4 regions of the Paenibacillus donghaensis genome follow, and region 3 is predicted to be linked to each of the others. Evidence: riboswitches for the same ligand, from Rfam matches in the RefSeq annotation. Region 3 holds a riboswitch; each other region holds the start of a gene.
What was found. A riboswitch is a leader RNA that binds a small molecule or an ion and turns the genes downstream of it on or off. The one in region 3 is predicted to bind thiamine pyrophosphate.
Positions count from the first base shown of each region.

Region 1 (4,630 bases), 3.4 Mb from region 3:
CAGCAGCATCAGCTCCTGGGGCGCAAGCAGCGCCCGCAGGAAGGCGGCGCGCTGCTGCATCCCGCCGGAGAGCATATGCGGGTAGGCCCGCTCGAAGCCGCCGAGCCCGACCTTGCCCAGCCAGCGGCGGGCTTCCTCACGGGCGGCGTCCTGTGGCTGGCCTTTGATCTCCCCGGCGAGCAGGACATTGTCCTCAATGGTCCGCCAGGGGAACAGGGCCGGCTGCTGCGGCATGTAGCTGATCTGGCCCCGCCGGCCTGTGACCGGCTGGCCGTTCATCTGCACCGTTCCGGCATCCGGCAGCTCCAGGCCGCCGATGATGTGGAACAGGGTGCTTTTGCCACAGCCGGAAGGGCCGACGATGGAGACGAACTCCTGCTGCTCTACCCGCAGTGAGACATCGTTCAGCACTTTGGTTACGCGGCGCCGCTGCGAGAAGGCCTTGGATATACCTTTCACTTCAAGGGCAGGCGAACCGGCAGCGGGATTAGACTGTTCTGTTGAGTATGACAAGAGGATACACCTTCCTTCCTATGAATTGCGGCGCGGTTTCCAGCGTACCAGCCATCGCTCCAGCAAGGCGATCAGGCCAAACAGCACGAGGCTGAGCAGTACAATAACCGTAATCGCCACGAACATCCGGTCTGTGCGGTAAGCGGACTTCTGCAGCAGCATATAATAACCGATCCCTTTGTCCGCGCCGATCCATTCGGCGACCACGGCGCCCATAACGGCGTAGGACGCCGATATCTTGATCCCGGAGAACATGCTTGGCAGGGAGTGGGGCAGCTCCAGCTTGGTGAAGATCTGCCACTTGCTGGCCCCGGCCATCTTCATGTAATTCATCATGACCCGGTCGCTCTGGGCAAGTCCGCCCATAGCCGCGACGGCAACCGGGAAGAAGCAGACGAGCGTAATCAGCACAATCTTGGGCAGCAGGCCGAAGCCGAACCAGATGACAAGCAGCGGGCCAAGCGCAATGGAAGGTACGTTCTGGCTTAGAATCAGCAGCGGATAGAACGCACGCCGTGCCCAGGGCAGCAGATGCAGCAGCAAGGCGACAAGCAGGCCGACGCCGGTTCCGATCGGGAATCCGATCAGAGTCAGACGCAGCGTAGCCAGCGTGTGATCCCACAGACCTGCCGCATTGCCGGTAGCTTCACGAAGAATGGCTCCCGGACTGGGCAGAATCCACTGCTCGACCTGAAACCAGCTTACTGCCAGCTGCCACACGGCCAAAAAGAAGATGACCGCCACAAAGGGCGGCCATATCAGCTTCCAATACGATCTCACGGCCGGTATTTCTCCGTCAGCTTGTCCATGCTGATGCCAGTCGGATTATGGGCGATCTTGATCTGCGAAATCACGCTGGGGCTGCCGGATTCAATCAGAGCCTCGTGCATTTGGCGTACCACTTCAAGCAGCTCGGTGAGCTCGCCTTCCATCGTGGTTTCCAGTGGATTGACCTGGTGTTTGACGCCCGATTTCTGAATAACCTCAATCGCTGTATCCACATAGGGGATGGAATCCTCGCCGTTTGGCGTCTTCGGAATGACCTGAATACTGAGCAGTGTGTTTGCCATAATTATCAATCCTCTCTGAGTGTGGGAATGTTACTTGCCTTCCGGCAGAAAATCATTCGTAAACGTACTTGTAGCGTCCAGAGGCTTATCCAGCAGCTTCAGACCATACATCCAGTCGGCGTAATTCTGCCAGACCTCGGCCTTCTGCTCGCCCCAACGCGGCGCATCGTCCTGGTATTTCGGGCTCAGCCATTTCTGGCTGGCGAGCACCAGCTCGGCGTCCAAGTCCGGCACAGCCTTGCTGAGCAGCGCGGCAGCTTCCTCCGGCTGGTCAATCGCATATTGATAGCCTTTGGAGGTAGCCTTCAGGAATGCCTTCACCAGCTCCGGATTCTCGGCAATCTGCTTCTCGCTGGTGGTCAGCACCGGAGTATAGTAATCCAGCTGCGGCGCATAATCCTTCAGGTAGAGCATATCGACCGGCTCACCGCGCAGCTCGGCTTCAATCCCGGTCCAGGCGTAGAAGATCCAGGCGAAGTCAATATCACGCTTCACGGCGGTGAAGTAGTCAGCTTCGCCGATATTGATCAGCTTCACCTTCTTGACGTCGCCGCCTTCCGGGTCCATGATCGCCTTCATGGCCGCTTCTTCGGCAGGGGAACCCCAGCCGCCATAGGTTTTGCCTTCGAAGTCCTTGGGAGACTTGATATTGCGGTCCTGCGGTGCGGCAAATCCTGAAGTATTATGCTGAATGATGGCGGCAATCGAGACCAGCGGCACGCCCTGAAGGCGGGCGAGGGTCAGACTCTCCTGGGCGCCGATGCCGAAAGCGGCTTCGCCCGAGGTCACCATGGTGTCTGCGCCTGCCGCGCCCGGCTGCACAATCTCTACATCCAATCCTTCTTCCGCGTAGTATCCCAGCTCTTTGGCTGCATAGAGGCCGGTGTGATTCGTGTTGGGCGTCCAGTCCAGAGCAATCTTGACCGGTGTCAGCTCCTTCGGCGCTTCTGTAGCCGCAGCGCCTGATTCAGGGCTGGCTTCCGGTGCGGCGCTCCCGGTTGGGCTGGCCGAATTCCCGTTATTACTGCCGCATCCCGCAATGGCGATGACCAGCAGACAGGCTAGGCATAACAGTAATGATTTTTTGACTCCCATCTGTTTCTTCTCTCCTTTAGTATTACCCATATAAACCCTATTCGCATATTTCCGCAATCGTTCTAGTGACTGTCCACCGGACGGAAGTTTTGCAGTGAAACTGAGTTTCTGCCGATACAAAAAGCGCCCCGGATCTCCGGGGCGCTGGTTTAGCGCATGAATAGTAAAGGTCAGAGGACCAGAACTAAATGGCGATTCCTACGCTGGCATTATCCAGATCAGGTGTAAGGGTCAGTATCTCTACGGGATACAATCTCAGCCGGCCAATTCCAGCACCCCTGGTTCTATGGGTTATCGGGTATTCTGCGTTCTTACGCTGTATTATAGCCGCCAGCCACCGGCTTGTCCAGCAGATTGGCCTAATTTAAATCACCCTCAAATTCCCGGCGAGTTTTGTCGAAGTGTTCCCATCCAGATTATACTCGGTCAGGAGCGTGAGGGGCATGCGCTGGCCGAATTCTCTGCGATGAACAATGAATTGATCAGTATGCACCGGCTGCTGGCTAAGAGCAATGCAGAGCTGCAGGCGCTCAAAGAAGAGGCGGAGCGGGCTAACAAGGCCAAAAGTCTGTTTCTGGCTATGGTCAGCCATGAGATCAGAACGCCAATGAACGGGATTATTGGAATGGCAGAACTGTTGGAGGCTTCCGAGGCTACCTCTGAGCAGCGGCAGCTGGTGGAGGTGATTCAGGAATCGACACAATATTTGCTGCGGAAGATTAATAATCTGCTGGATGTCTCCAAGATTGAAGCCGGCAAGATGAGGCTGGAGCAAACGCCTGTCCAGATCGGTACGTTGCTGGAGCATGTGCAGCAGCTTCTGTTACCCTCTGTCCGGAAGCAGGGCAATGCTTTGTACTGCCGGGTAGATGGGCAAATTGAGACCGAACTGAAGGGAGATGCCACGAAGATCCAGCAGGTATTGATTAATCTGCTCGGTAATGCAATTAAATTCACACGTGACGGCACGGTAGAGCTCAGGGTAAGACTTATAGAGGATCAACCCGCAAGTCAGCGGCTCCGTTTTGAAGTCATGGATACGGGAATTGGTATTTCCGTCGAGGCCACCCAGGGACTGTTCAAGCCCTACTCGCAGATTCAGTACGAGTCGGACAGTACTTCGGAAGGGACGGGTCTAGGCTTGTCCATCTGCAAGACGATGGTGGAGTTGATGGGTGGTCAGATCACGGTAGACAGCGAGTTGGGGCAAGGCTCATGCTTCTGGTTCGAATTGTTGCTGGAGAAGGTATCTGCGGCTGAGAGAAATCTGCAGGAGACGGAGAATAACGTTTCTGCAGCGGAATACAGCCCCCTGCCGATACTGATTGCGGAAGATCATCACCTGAATAGCGCGCTGCTCCAGCTGCAGCTGCAGAAGCTGGGAATTACCGATATTCACATTGTACGCAGTGGTCTGGAGGCTGTGGAGGCTTGGCGGCAGGGGACTTACGGTCTGATACTGATGGATAGCCGGCTGCCGGGACTGAACGGTCCCGAAGCTGCTGAGAGAATCCGCTTGCTGGAACAGTCCGAAGGACGGCTCCGGGTGCCAATCATTGCGGTTACAGGTGACGGTTCTTCCGCAGATGAGGAAAGTTCCCGGCGGGCCGGAATGGACGGCTGGGCGCTAAAGCCGGTGGGACTGGACAAGCTTAAACAGCTGCTGGATCAATGTTTCAAGAGCAAGCCGCGCGCTCCTGTCCTGTATGAAGAGACCCTTAGCGGCATCCTTGAACTGGATGAAGACGGGGAGCAGGGGCTGCTGCGCATGTTGCTGGAGATGTTCAAGACCGATACCCTGGCAAGAATCACCGCACTGGAGGAAGCCATCGGCAACATGGATGCTCTTGCCAGCGAGGGCACTGCCCATAGCATCAAGTCAGGCAGTCTGGGCATCGGGGCACAATATTTGGCGTCCTTGTGTGAACGGATTGAGCATGCCGCCAGAGCCG
Region 1 is NZ_CP021780.1:7,495,249-7,499,878, forward strand. Features, by position in the region: gene B9T62_RS33940 (ABC transporter ATP-binding protein) at 1-513, opposite strand, end outside; gene B9T62_RS33945 (ABC transporter permease) at 532-1,293, opposite strand; gene B9T62_RS33950 (thiamine-binding protein) at 1,290-1,583, opposite strand; gene B9T62_RS33955 (ABC transporter substrate-binding protein) at 1,614-2,678, opposite strand; TPP riboswitch at 2,857-2,968, opposite strand; gene B9T62_RS33960 (ATP-binding protein) at 2,965-4,630, shown strand, end outside.
Region 1: another riboswitch for thiamine pyrophosphate. It lies ahead of B9T62_RS33955 (ABC transporter substrate-binding protein); the one in region 3 lies ahead of B9T62_RS10140 (ABC transporter ATP-binding protein).

Region 2 (4,630 bases), 1.0 Mb from region 3:
GCCGCACCTCGCTGCTGAGCGCCCGAGTTCCGCTGGCCTTGTCAGCTGGCACTACGTCTGAATCGGGTCTTGATCTGGCAGATCCGGCCTTCAGCCATGATTACCGGCAAGGGGCTGACCCGCGATTATTCCTGCTTGCTCCGGTGCGTTAGGTTCGCAGGCCGGGCGTGTGGCAGTAGTCTGGCGGACTGTTGGCGGACTGTTTGACGTCTGTGTGAGCGGGTAAGTAATAGGCGTAAAGCGGTTTGAGTTGCAAGCCGTGCATAAACCCTGTTACTTCTGCCATCCTATTACACAGGAAGTAATCTAACTATCCCACTTGCATTGCGAAAGGAGAATGGATGATGTCAGACAGTACCCAAACACAGCAAACTATGCCCCCGCAGGTGCAGAACCGCCAGCCGGGAATCGAAAGTGAAATGAAGCCGCGTCCGAAATACGAGCCGACCAATTATAAAGCCGCCGGCAAATTGCTGGGCAAAGCCGCGCTAATCACCGGCGGGGACAGCGGCATTGGCCGCTCGGTCGCCGTGCTGTTCGCGAAGGAAGGCGCAGACGTGGTGATCTCCTACCTGAACGAGCATTCCGATGCCGAGGAAACGAAACGTCAGGTGGAGCAGGAGGGCCGCAAATGCGTCCTGATCCCTGGCGATATCGGAGTTGAGGCCTTCTGCCAGGATCTGATCAACCAGACCATCAAGGAGCTTGGCAAGCTGGACATCCTGATCAACAATGCTGCCGAGCAGCATCCGCAGGACAAGATAGAGGATATTACAGCCGAGCAGCTGGAGCGGACGTTCCGCACCAATATTTTCTCGATGTTCTATCTGACGAAGGCGGCTATGCCGCATCTGCGGGAAGGCTCTAACATCATCAACACGACCTCCATTACAGCCTACCGAGGCAACCCGCAGCTGCTGGATTACGCTTCGACCAAGGGTGCAATTCTCAGCTTCACACGCTCCTTGTCCACGAATCTGGCTGAACAAGGCATTCGTGTCAACGCCGTAGCCCCCGGCCCAATCTGGACGCCGCTGATTCCATCTACCTTCGATGCCAAGAAGGTCAGCGAATTTGGCGGTACCCAGCCGATGAAACGTCCAGGGCAGCCGGAGGAACTGGCACCGGCCTATGTCTACTTGGCCTCCGACGATTCCAGCTATGTGACCGGACAGGTTATCCATGTCAACGGCGGCGAGATTATCAACGGTTAAGGCCTACGATCCTATCGTCATCTTTCTAAGCTGCAGTCCGTTTCGCGGGCTGCAGTTTTTGGCATTCTGCGGAGGGTCTAGGAGGGCGTGCACCTGCGATTTGCGCAATTTATTATTTTACAATGCTTCTTCAGGAATATTGTGTTAGTATTTATAGTGAAATTGACAAGTTCATAGCTATCGCTAGGGGGGCCGCAAGGCTGAGATGAACATAATGTTCGGACCCTTTGAACCTGATCTGGTTTATACCAGCGTAGGGAAGTGAAGTACGAATGACTGTAAGCGGGCCATCATGCGCCTTATTCTTCTACAGCTTTTCTGCTGCCTTCCGTTGTTGGAGGCGGCTTTTTTGCGTTTCAGATCACGGGCTGCAGCGGGTTATGAAAGTAAAGGAGGCGGCGCATGGCGCGTAAAGAACTGCATCTGATTTCTGACGGGAAGCGGGCAGTGGCTCCATTTATAGAAATGGCTGCTGCGGTCCATCCCTTACTGGATTATATCCATCTGCGGGAGAAGCAGTGGTCCGCCCTGGAGCTGCTGGCTGCCGCCGAGCAGCTCCAGCATGTGGGGGTTCCGGCATCCAAGCTGGTCATTAACGACCGGCTGGATGTGGCCCTGGCCGCAGGCGCGGCAGGGGTTCAATTGGCCTGGCATAGTCTGGGTCCGGCCGCTGCCCGGCCGCTCGCGCCGTATCTTCGGCTGGGCCGGTCGGTGCACTCTCCGGCGGAGGCGGCTGAAGCTGCCCGGCAAGGGGCCGATTACTGCCTGTTCGGCCATGTATTCCCCACAGGCAGCAAGCCGGGGCAACGTGAGCGCGGGCTGGCAGAGCTGGCAGAAGCCGTGGGCTGCTGCCGGATTCCGCTGATTGCCATTGGCGGCATCCGGCCGGAGCATGCCGGGCAGATCCTCGCAGCGGGTGCGGCGGGAATCGCAGTGATGTCCGGCATCTGCAGCGCTGCTGATCCGGTGGCTGCGGCCGAAGCTTATTATGCTGCGGTTCAGGCTCCGCAAGCAGGTGAAGGAGGTGTACAGGATGAAGCTGCGCATCAACGGACGATCCGTTGAATATTCCGACAGCTGCCGGACGGTAGCGGATCTGGTAGCTATGCCCGACTGGGCCAAGCGGCTGCTGATCGTGGAGCTTAACGGCGAAATTGTCAGCAAGGAGGCGTATCAAGACACCGCGCTTGCCGAAGGGGACCGGATTGAGCTGGTGCATTTTGTCGGCGGCGGCTGAAGCTGAGGCTGAGACTGAGACATGGGGCTGTCGGACATGTCAACGCAAGAGGCAGAGGACATAACAATTTTTCTGCTCATCTCTCGGGATCTTTAATTTAGTTGCGAAACTGCATCTAATTTGCGATTTTTTCTTATTTTGGAGGAAATAAGTGCGAATACGCATCTATTTTGGAGGTTTGAGCGTTCCAGGATTGATTTACTCGAAATTAGTTGCAGATTTGCACTTATTCGCCTGCTAATGGATGTTTCGGCTGAATTTAGTTGCAGTTTCGCATCTAATTTACTCCAAACGTTCGAGGACACATTATAAATCCTTGGCAGAGCCTGGGGCAGATACTACTCTCACATCTAATGCTGCGCTCAATGTTCCAGACAAATGCTTAGCCATCCTCGTTAATATCTTAACCAGTAACCAGCAACGGAATTATATCTAAAAAGTATCCAGGAGGCGGAGTTTATGCAAGATCCTTTGGTGATAGGAAACACCTCTTTAAGCAGCCGGCTGTTCATCGGAACCGGCAAATACAGCCGCAATACCCTCATTCCCGAGGTGGTTGCGCGCTCAGGCTCGCAGGTCATTACGGTAGCCCTGCGCCGGGTGGACCCCGGGGCGGACGAAGAGAACATCGTCAGCCATATTCCGGACCATATGACGCTGCTTCCCAATACCTCCGGCGCCCGCACGGCGGAGGAGGCGGTGCGCATCGCCAGACTGGCCAGAGCAGGTGGGCTGGGAAACTGGGTGAAGATCGAAGTGATCAATGACCAGAAATATCTGCTGCCGGACAATCTGGAGACGATCAAGGCGACGGAGATTCTGGCAGCCGAAGGTTTCGTTGTGCTGCCGTATATGAGCCCTGATCTGTCGGCAGCCTTGCGGCTGCGGGATGCCGGGGCGGCGGCAGTCATGCCGCTGGGCTCGCCGATCGGCTCGAACCGCGGCCTGCGCACCAAAGAGCTGCTCCGCATCCTCATAGAGGAAGTGAAGTTGCCGATTATTGTGGATGCCGGTATCGGCAGGCCGTCTGAAGCAGCCGAGGCGATGGAGATGGGGGCGGCAGCTGTACTGCTGAACACGGCTATTGCCACGGCACGTGATCCGCTGGGAATGGCAGAGGCCTTCCGGGAGGCTGTATCCGCCGGCCGCAAGGCCTATCTGGCAGGACTGGGACCGGTCGAAGAAGCGGCGGTAGCGTCCTCGCCGTTGACCGGATTCCTGGGAAACTAACAAGGAATGAGGGAGTATCATGAGTTTTTATGAAAGTCTGACCCGGCTGGAGCAGCTTCCGTTTGAGTCGATATGGAAAGAGGCCACGGCAGCCGATGTGCAGCGAGCGCTGGCGAAAGACTGGCTCACTGAAATGGATCTGCTGGTCCTGCTCTCACCGGCTGCCGGGCCTTATCTGGAGGCGATGGCGCAGAAGGCGCAGCGGCTGACCCGCGCACACTTCGGGCATGCCATGCAACTGTTCACCCCGATGTATCTGGCTGATTTCTGCGTGAACCACTGTACCTATTGCAGTTTCAGCTCGATCTACGATTTTCCCCGCAGCAAGCTGACTCTGGAAGAGGTCCGGCGGGAAGCGGCAGCCATTGCCGCAACAGGTCTCCGCCATATTCTGATTCTCACGGGGGAATCGCGCAGGGACAATCCGGTAGCTTATGTCAAGGCATGTGTGGAGGTGTTGCGCGAGTATTTTTCCTCCGTCAGCATTGAGATCAATCCGCTCTCCGCGCCGGAATATAAAGAGCTGCTGGAGGCGGGGGTGGATGGTCTTACACTGTATCAGGAGGTGTACCATCAGGCAACTTATCGCGAGCTGCATGTCAAAGGCCCCAAGCGGAACTACCGCAACCGGCTCGATGCCCCGGAACGCGGCTGCCAGGCTGGTTTCCGCTCCGTGAACATTGGGGCTCTGCTGGGGATGTATGACTGGAGACAGGAAGCTTTTCTGACAGCGATGGATGCGCGTTATCTTCAGGATAAATACCCGGACTGTGAGATCAGCTTGTCTCCTCCGCGGTTCCGGCCTTATCTGGGTGATTTCAGCCCCGAGAGTGATGTGACCGACCGTGCGCTGGTGCAGATTATATTGGCGTACCGTCTGTTTCTGCCCCGTTCAGGTATCACCTTATCTACCCGAGAGCCGGCTGCTCTGCGCGATCATCTGCTTCAT
Region 2 is NZ_CP021780.1:1,309,151-1,313,780, forward strand. Features, by position in the region: gene B9T62_RS05470 (hypothetical protein) at 1-152, shown strand, start outside; gene B9T62_RS05475 (SDR family oxidoreductase) at 345-1,214, shown strand; TPP riboswitch at 1,390-1,491, shown strand; gene B9T62_RS05480 (thiamine phosphate synthase) at 1,617-2,279, shown strand; gene thiS (sulfur carrier protein ThiS) at 2,248-2,451, shown strand; gene B9T62_RS05490 (thiazole synthase) at 2,911-3,681, shown strand; gene thiH (2-iminoacetate synthase ThiH) at 3,701-4,630, shown strand, end outside.
Region 2: another riboswitch for thiamine pyrophosphate. It lies ahead of B9T62_RS05480 (thiamine phosphate synthase); the one in region 3 lies ahead of B9T62_RS10140 (ABC transporter ATP-binding protein).

Region 3 (4,630 bases):
ACACCAGCAGCGGTTCGTAGGTGGTGGCGGAAATCTGCTGCGCGGTTTTGAACATTTCCACATAGGTAATCGTTGCCGCCAGTGAGGTATCCTTTACCAGACTAATGAACGAGTTGGACAGCGGGGGTACCGAGACACGTGCGGCCTGCGGCAGAATAATCCGGCGCAGCGCCTGCGACCGGGTCATGCCGACTGAGAAAGCGGCCTCCCACTGGCCTTTGGGGATCGACAGAATGGCGGCACGCACAATTTCCGATGAATAAGCGCCCACACTAAGTGTAAATCCAATGGTTGCGGCAAGAAATGGATCAAGCACAATGCCCAATGTCGGCAAGCCGTAAAAAATAATAAACAGCTGCACCAAAAGCGGCGTTCCACGGATGATCCACACATAGAAGCGGGCAATCAGCTTGGGAAACGTCCAAGGGGCCAGCCGCACAAGCGCCGTCCATACCGCCAGCAGCAGGCCCAGCACAAAAGATACCAGCGTCAGGGGAAGGGTAAAAGCCACCCCGGCTTTCAGCAGTGGCAGCAGCGAGTCTATTACAATCTGCAGTTTGCGCTCATCCATCGTTATGACATCCTTCGCAGGCCTCTAGTCCGCAGCGGAAACCTGGCCCTAAATTATTTGGAAACATCGGCTCCGAAATATTTCTCGGAAATAGTAAGGTAGGTGCCGTCATTTTTCATATCGGAAATCGCAGCACTGACAGCCTGAACCAGCTCATCTTGTCCCTTCAGGAAGGCTGCCGCACTTTGTGAACCTCCTTCTATTTCATCCACCACCTTGATCTTCACATCCGGCTTCTGCTTCTTCAAATCCAGGTAAGACAAACCGTCATTCACCGTTGCATCGATCCGTCCCGAAATCAGCAGGTCAATAGCCTGGTTGAAACCATCCACTGCCACGATTTCCGCACCATTTTCACTTGCTATTTTGGATAAGTTGCTGGTTAAAGATTGCCCGGACTTCTTCCCCTTAAGATCAGCGAAGCTCGTAATCTCCTCATTATTCTCACCGACAATCAGCACTGCCTTGGAAACGATATAGGGCTCGGAGAAGTCATATTTAACCTTGCGCTCATCCGTAACCGATACTTCATTAAAAATCACATCAAAACGCTTAGCATCCATCCCGGCAAATAATCCGTCCCATTGGGTTTCAAAATATTCCGGCTCCACCCCCAGGCGTTTCGCTACTTCTGTGGCAATCTCAACGTCAAAGCCGGTCAGCTTACCGTCCGTATCGTGATAGGTGAATGGCGCGTAGGTGCCCTCGGTGCCGATCCGCAGCTTGCCCCTGGATTTGACGGCTTGCAGACTGTCGTCTGCTGCAGCTGGAGGTGCCGCGGTTGCAGCAGAACCTGGTTTGGGTGCTGCCGTAGGTTCAGCCGCCGAATTATCGGCTGTATTATTCCCGCAGCCCGACACGGCCAAAGCCAGCAGGAAGAGCAGACTCAACTTACGCATTACAGGTATTTTCATTCCAAATTCCCCTTTCTTAATGACTGAGCTATAGCTTGCCCGGAAAATGCAATAATTTCTCCTCACCCCAGTCGCGCTGTCATCGCAAAAAAACTCCCTGCACATACGCTGCTGCTGCACATGTGCAGGGAGTTCTCTTTCCCCTATCCTGCTATATTCGTGAACGGTCTGCGCCGCCCTCATTGATATTCATTGCCACAGCTTTCCAGGTTGTGCTATATTAATAACCGATTGTAATTTCATAGTGTCCTGTTTATTCACTAGGGGAGTCGCCTGACTGAGATGGAGCTTGATGCTCCGGACCCTTGGAACCTGATCTGGATTATACCAGCGGAGGGAAGTGGAGCAGAATGTTCATAGATTTGCATGGCAATGGCAGATGCAGCGTGGATGATTTGGCCCATTTATTCCTCCGGGAACTAGATGGGTCTTTCTTGTTTTTATGGAAAGGAATGAAATTCAAGCTACTAAGGAGGGGCTGCGTATTACGGAGTTATTATCAATTCAGCATCTGGCCTACAGCTTTCCCGGACCTGTCCGCACTCCGGTATTCTCCAATCTCTCCATGAAGGTGCGGCGCGGAGAATTCATCTCCGTGGTCGGTGCGAGCGGCTGCGGCAAAAGCACTTTGTTCCGCATGATTGCCGGACTGCTGGAGCCAGGCAGCGGCGAGATCAGACTCGCTCTGGATGGCGGAACGCCGGGGCCGCAGCGGCTGGGCAAGGTCGCCTATATGCCGCAGCAGGATCTGCTGCTGCCCTGGCGCACGGCGCTGGACAATTGCCTGCTGCCACTCACCTTAAGCCGCCGGAACAACAAACAGGAAGACGCCGCCCGGGTAAGCGAAATGCTGCGCCAATTCGGACTAGCCGGCTATGAAGCCGCCTACCCGCGCGAGCTGTCCGGCGGCATGCGCCAGCGCGTGGCCTTCATCCGCACCCTTGTAACCGGCAGTGAACTCATGCTGCTGGATGAACCCTTCGGTGCGTTGGACGCCTTGACCAAAAGAGAGCTGCACCGCTGGCTGCTGGACCTGTGGGGGAGCCTGAACAAGACGGTTCTATTCATCACCCACGACCTGGAGGAGGCGCTGCTGCTCAGCGACCGGATTTATCTGATGGCTGCTGGTCCAGAGAAGGACCTGGAAGAGCTGACTGTGGAGCTGCCAAGACCGAGAACACACACGATGAACTATGAGCCACGATTCATTGAATTGCGTGCGCAGCTGGAGCGGAGGTTGTATGAGAGCAAAATCATATAAAGGGCTGCTGCAGAAATACGGGCCGTTCACACTGCTGGCCACGGTGGTGCTGGCGGTTTGGGAGCTAGTGGTCCGGCTGGGCGCTGTCCCGGAGTTCATCCTGCCTGCCCCTTCCTCCATTGGAGCGGCCCTGCTGGAACACCGGAAGCTGCTGATTGGCGTGCATCTGCTCGCCACCTTGCAGGAGGTGCTTACCGGGTTCCTGCTGTCAATCCTATGCGGTACCCTGCTGGGCACGGGAATGTTTATGTTCCGGCCGCTGGAGAAAGCCCTCTATCCTTTTCTAATCATCAGCCAGACGATTCCATTGATTGCCTTGTCGCCGATCTTCATTATGTGGTTCGGCTATACGCTGTGGAGCAAGGTGGCGGTGGTCTTCCTGACCGCGTTCTTCCCGGTGGTGGTCAGCACCTACGACGGCCTCCGCTCAAGCGGCAAAGGCTACAGTGACCTGCTGCTGACGATGGGCGCGAGCCGCTGGCAGGTGCTGGCGAAGACCCAGGCCCCTCTGGCACTGCCTGCCTTCTTCTCCGGCCTTAAGTTGTCGGTTGTATATTGTGTCATTGGGGCGACAATTGGCGAATGGCTGGGCGGCCGTGAGGGTCTGGGCTACTTCAGCCGCCGGATGGCGGGCAATTTACAGAGCGCCGAGATGTTTGCGGCGGTGATTCTGCTGTCGGTCATGGGCATCCTGCTGTTTCTCGCTGTCGCTTGGATTGAAGTAGTTATTTTAAGAAGAAACGGCTCTGCCGTCCTCTGAGGGAGATGGCATCCGTTTCTGCGAAAACAGGAGGATTCCAAACATGAGTCATACCCGTACTAAAAGCAATCTTAGTAAAACTATATTGTTATTCCTGAGCCTGATGCTGATCCTTAGCAGTTGCGGAAGCAACAGCGGAAGCGATAACGCAGCAGCCACAGGTACTCCTGCAGCAGCCAATACACCTGCAGCGGAGAGCGAACCCCACAAGCTGTCGATCATGCTGGACTGGTATCCGAATGCCGTACATTCCTTCTTGTATGCCGCCGAGCAGCAGGGTTATTTCGCCGATGCTGGTCTGGACGTAGAAATCCAGATGCCTGCGGACAGCAATGATGCGCTGAAGCTGGTAGCGGCAGGTAAGGTGGATCTGGCGCTCAGCTACCAGCCCCAGGTGCTGATGGCGCGCGGCGAGCAGATCCCGGTCAAATCGATTGCGGCCCTTGTCAGACATCCGCTGAACCATCTGATGGTGCCACAGGATGGCGCTGTCAAGACACCGAAGGATCTGGCAGGCGGAACGGTCGGCTATTCCTCCATCCCGCTCTATGAAGCGATGATCCGTACGATGGTGGCAAATGATGGCGGAGACCCGGCATCCCTGCAGCTCACCGATATAGGCTTCGATCTGATCCCGGCGATTGCTACCGGCAGAACGGACGCCATTATGGGCGGATTCATTAACCACGAGCAGCTGATTCTGGAAAAAGAAGGCCATCCGGTCCTCTCTCTCGATCCGACTGATTATGGCGTTCCTGACTACTATGAGCTGGTGCTGGTCAGCAGCGAGCAAGGGCTGCAGGATTCGCAGGGCTATTTCAGCCAGTTTATCCAGGCGGCCACCAAAGGCCAGCAGTTTGTGCAGGAGCATCCCAAGGAGGCAATAGCATGGCTGCTGGAGCAAGAGGATGCTACTTCTCCGCTTGATCCGGAGATCGAGCAGAAGAGCCTGCAGATTCTGCTGCCCCTGATGGACGCGGGCAATGAAGCCTTCGGCTATCAGGACCCGGCCGTCTGGGAGCAGGTGCATGAGTGGCTTGCTGACAATAAGCTGCTGAATGCCGAGATTAATGCCAAGGATGCTTTTGTTAATCTGCAATAGATTTCCGTTCATATCAGAATCC
Region 3 is NZ_CP021780.1:2,350,591-2,355,220, reverse strand. Features, by position in the region: gene B9T62_RS10150 (amino acid ABC transporter permease) at 1-571, opposite strand, end outside; gene B9T62_RS10145 (amino acid ABC transporter substrate-binding protein) at 625-1,470, opposite strand; TPP riboswitch at 1,738-1,841, shown strand; gene B9T62_RS10140 (ABC transporter ATP-binding protein) at 1,928-2,746, shown strand; gene B9T62_RS10135 (ABC transporter permease) at 2,727-3,506, shown strand; gene B9T62_RS10130 (ABC transporter substrate-binding protein) at 3,550-4,608, shown strand.

Region 4 (4,630 bases), 2.0 Mb from region 3:
GCCAATGACGGGATGGGACGCTCCGGAATGCAATCTGAAGGGACATACCACTGGACATTATCTTTCTTCACTGGCTCTTGCTTATAATGCCACGGGAGATTCCGTGCTGCTGGGCAAAATTCAATACATGGTTACAGAATTGGGCAAATGTCAGACAGCCCTGTCTGAACAGGCGGGCTATGGCCAGGGTTTCCTGAGCGCGTATTCGGAAGAACAGTTTAATCTGCTGGAGCAGTACACCACTTATCCGGATATATGGGCTCCTTACTATACGCTACACAAGATTATGGCCGGTCTGCTGGATTGTTACGAATTGGCGGACCAGAGCGAAGCTTTGGATATATGCGATAAACTGGGCCATTGGCTCCACAACCGACTAAGCCGGCTTCCAAGAGAGCAGTTGCATAAAATGTGGTCACTTTATATTGCCGGGGAATTTGGGGGTATGAATGAGGTATTGGCTAAGTTATATGCGATCACCGGCAATGAACATTATTTGATGACAGCGAAATATTTTGACAATGAGAAGCTGTTCCTTCCGATGAAGGAGAATATAGACACTCTGGGAAATATGCATGCCAACCAGCACATTCCACAGGTGATTGGAGCCTTGAAGCTGTTTGAGGTTGCGGGGGACAAGGCTTATTTCAATATCGCAGAGAACTTCTGGACGATGGTGACACAAAGTCATAGTTATTCCATCGGAGGCACCGGAGAGACGGAAATGTTCAGAGAGCCGGACGCCATTGCCGGCTTTCTCACCGATAAAACGGCGGAAACCTGTGCGAGCTATAATATGTTGAAGTTGACCAAGGAGCTTTTTCAGTTTAATCCGCGCAAAACGTATATGGACTATTATGAGAAGGCGCTTTATAACCATATTCTTGCCTCAGAGAATAGCCGAAAAGCGGAGGGTGGCAGCACCTACTTTATGCCACTGGCGCCCGGATCTATCAAGAAATTCGATACGCATGAAAATACCTGCTGTCATGGAACCGGTCTGGAAAATCATTTTAAATACCAGGAAGCCATCTATTTTCATGATGAAGACAGACTGTATGTGAACTTGTATATTCCCTCTCGACTGGATTGGAGCGAGCAGGGACTCAGCCTGGTGCAGAACCGGGACCGGGACGGCTTGGAGACGGTCCACTTTTATATCGAGGGCGGTCCCGAGACGACCCTTATGTTCAGAATTCCCGATTGGGTATCAGGGCCCGTTCAAGTAAAGATTAACGGAGAGCCTTGCCGCGATCTGGAGTATGAACACGGATATTTAAAGCTGCGTAAAGTATGGAAAAAGGATGAAATCGAGCTGATGCTGCCCTGCTCTTTGAGATTGGTTGGCGTCTCCGATGACCACACCCTTAAAAGTCTCGCTTATGGACCGTATGTCCTGGCGGCAATAAGCGGGGAACAGGATTATCTCTCCTGGAGCTACAGTGAACAAGAACTTCTGGAACAAGTCATTCAACAAAAGGACAACCCTTTGACGTTTATTCTGGATGTTGTCGAGTTTGTTCCCCTGTATCTAATTCAAGATGAACGTTATCATGTGTACTTCAAACTTGCCCGCTGATTATATTTGTTTGACAAAAGAACCCAATGCATGTAGCTTATAACTAAATAAATAAGATACCCACTAGGGGAGCCTGAATAGGCTGAGACGGGAAAAGTGCATTTCCGGACCCTTGAACCTGATCTGGATTATACCAGCGTAGGAAAGTGGAGTCGGACTTTTTTGAGCATAGCTATTATTTGCTGTTCTTTAATCAAGCCGCTCCATTGTGGAGCGGCTTTTTGCTGCGCATTCTTATTTATAACCATTCCATTAGGAGGAAATAGAATGCCAAGTACAACAAATGAGGGTAATGTGAATCTGTCTGCTTTTCCGGGAAGCCAGAAGGTCTATGTGGAGGGCTCGCGGCCGGATATTCGGGTTCCGATGCGTGAAATCAGTCTGAGCAGAACCACAGGAATGGCCGGAGAAGAAGACAATGCGCCGCTTCGAGTCTACGATACAAGCGGTGCTTATACTGATAGCGAGGCTTATAGCGATATCCGTCAAGGCTTATCGCCACACCGCTTGTGCTGGATTATGGATCGCGGCGATGCAGAAGCCTATGAGGGAAGAGTGATCAGACCGGAGGATAACGGCGGTATCGCTGCCAGCAAGTCACCGGTAGAAGTATTTCCATGTACTGGACGCCAACCGTTAAAAGCAAGGGAAGGACGTAATGTCAGCCAGCTGCATTACGCACGTCAAGGCATCATTACAGCAGAGATGGAATATATTGCGATTCGCGAGAACGTAACACCGGAATTCGTCAGGGCTGAGGTAGCCAGCGGACGTGCGATTATTCCGGCGAATATTAATCATCCCGAAAGCGAGCCGATGATTATCGGGCGCAATTTCCTGGTGAAGATTAACGCTAATATCGGCAATTCGGCCGTCTCCTCCTCGATTGAGGAGGAGGTTGAGAAGATGAGATGGGCAACTCGGTGGGGCGCGGATAATATTATGGATCTTTCCACCGGCAATCATATTCATACCACCCGGGAATGGATTATCCGCAATTCCCCCGTGCCTATTGGTACGGTGCCGATTTATCAGGCGCTTGAGAAAGTAAACGGAAAAGCGGAGAACCTGACGTGGGAGATTTACCGTGACACGCTTATTGAACAGGCAGAGCAAGGGGTGGACTATTTTACCATTCATGCCGGAGTGCTGCTTCGCTATATCCCGTTAACGGCGGAACGAATGACAGGAATTGTGTCCCGGGGGGGTTCGATTATGGCGGCATGGTGCCTTGCACATCATCAGGAGAACTTTCTGTATACCCATTTCGAGGATATCTGCGAGATTATGAAAAGATATGATGTGGCTTTCTCCCTGGGTGATGGCCTGCGGCCGGGTTCGATTGCCGATGCCAATGACGAGGCGCAGTTTGCTGAGCTGGAGACTCTGGGGGAGCTGACGGCGCTGGCTTGGAAGCATGATGTGCAGGTGATGGTGGAAGGCCCGGGGCATGTACCGATGCATCTGATCAAGGAGAACATGGATAAGCAGCTGGAACTGTGCCATGGCGCCCCTTTTTATACATTGGGTCCTCTGACTACTGATATTGCACCTGGTTATGATCACATCACCTCAGCCATCGGGGCAGCCATGATCGCTTCCTTCGGAACGGCGATGCTGTGTTATGTTACGCCGAAGGAGCATCTGGGTTTGCCGAATCGGGAGGATGTGCGCGAAGGTGTCATTACCTACAAAATAGCCGCCCACGCTGCCGACCTGTCCAAAGGGCATCAAGGCGCACAGGATCGCGATAACGCGTTGTCCAAGGCCCGTTTCGAGTTTCGCTGGCGGGATCAATTCCATCTGGCGCTCGATCCGGAGCGGGCATTGGAATATCACGATGAGACGCTCCCGGCGGAAGGAGCCAAGACGGCGCACTTCTGTTCCATGTGCGGACCCAAGTTCTGCAGCATGCGCATTTCGCATGGGATTCGGGATACGGCGCGGCAGCAGGAGGTTGAGGGAACCGGGCAAGACCCGGAGGAGTTGGCGATTGCCGATGGAATGAGGGAGAAAGCGGCGGAGTTCAAAGATGGCGGCGGACTGATTTATAAGTAACCTCATTATTATAAGTAGGGAACGGGTAGCGGGCCAGGGAGGTGTCCTCAGACAATTCCCTTGGCCCGTTCTTTCATTACTCTCATCATTCGTGAGGCAACCGAAGCTGGCGGTGCAATAGAGGGGGTATTCGTATGTATGAGGGCTGGACGGAGCTTGCGACCCTGCGTTTTGCGTACATAGTAGGTAAGCTTGCCGCTGTAGATTTTATTGGCGTTTAGAGATAGGGCAAAGTCCTCCGGTGTTACGAAGCAGGCCGGCTTGTTCACATGGTGGACTTCAATTTCTTCAAATACGGAAGCTACAAAATGGGAACAAAAATAAGCGTCCTCACGGTTGATTTTGATGTTCAGCAGCACGCCGATCAGCCCAAGCAGATGATATTTGTAACGTTCCTGATTCTGCATCATGCCCATAACGTGGTTATGCATTGTATCATATTGCTCGCTGGATACCCGCAGCTGATAAATGGAACAATCTGCATTACTGTAGAAGGGGTCATTGAAATCTTCCCGGATGAACCCGGCGATAAACGGATTATGGGCTTTTTTTCTGCCGAAGCTGTATACTTCACAAAGTTCACTGTCAAAAGCAATCGATGCATGATTCAGCTCGGCTTTGGTAAACCATCTGATCATTCCGCTGAAAGCAGTGCCTGTTCCAGTGAGCACAATATAAATATCCTTGTTAGAAGTCATGTTCATTCGCAGTCCTTTCTTATAAAGGTATGAGACGATTCGTTGTCCTCATGTGTCTTTGGTACCTCCATCTTACTGTATAATCCAGCTTTGTAAAACAAACTTTAGTCGCATTGAAACCTAGACTTTAGCCTAAGTAGTTTCTGGTCTCACAGCTGTTGCTGTTTCTACGTATATTCATCCGGTAAAGTTGCACAACCTAAGCTGTCCGAAAGCGGGGTTTCTAAAAACAATTGGAAATGCTTCTGCACTAATGATACAATAAGAGTCAAAATGACATTCTTGAGATTTATGA
Region 4 is NZ_CP021780.1:320,654-325,283, forward strand. Features, by position in the region: gene B9T62_RS01185 (beta-L-arabinofuranosidase domain-containing protein) at 1-1,579, shown strand, start outside; TPP riboswitch at 1,635-1,741, shown strand; gene thiC (phosphomethylpyrimidine synthase ThiC) at 1,847-3,637, shown strand; gene B9T62_RS01195 (hypothetical protein) at 3,685-4,341, opposite strand.
Region 4: another riboswitch for thiamine pyrophosphate. It lies ahead of thiC (phosphomethylpyrimidine synthase ThiC); the one in region 3 lies ahead of B9T62_RS10140 (ABC transporter ATP-binding protein).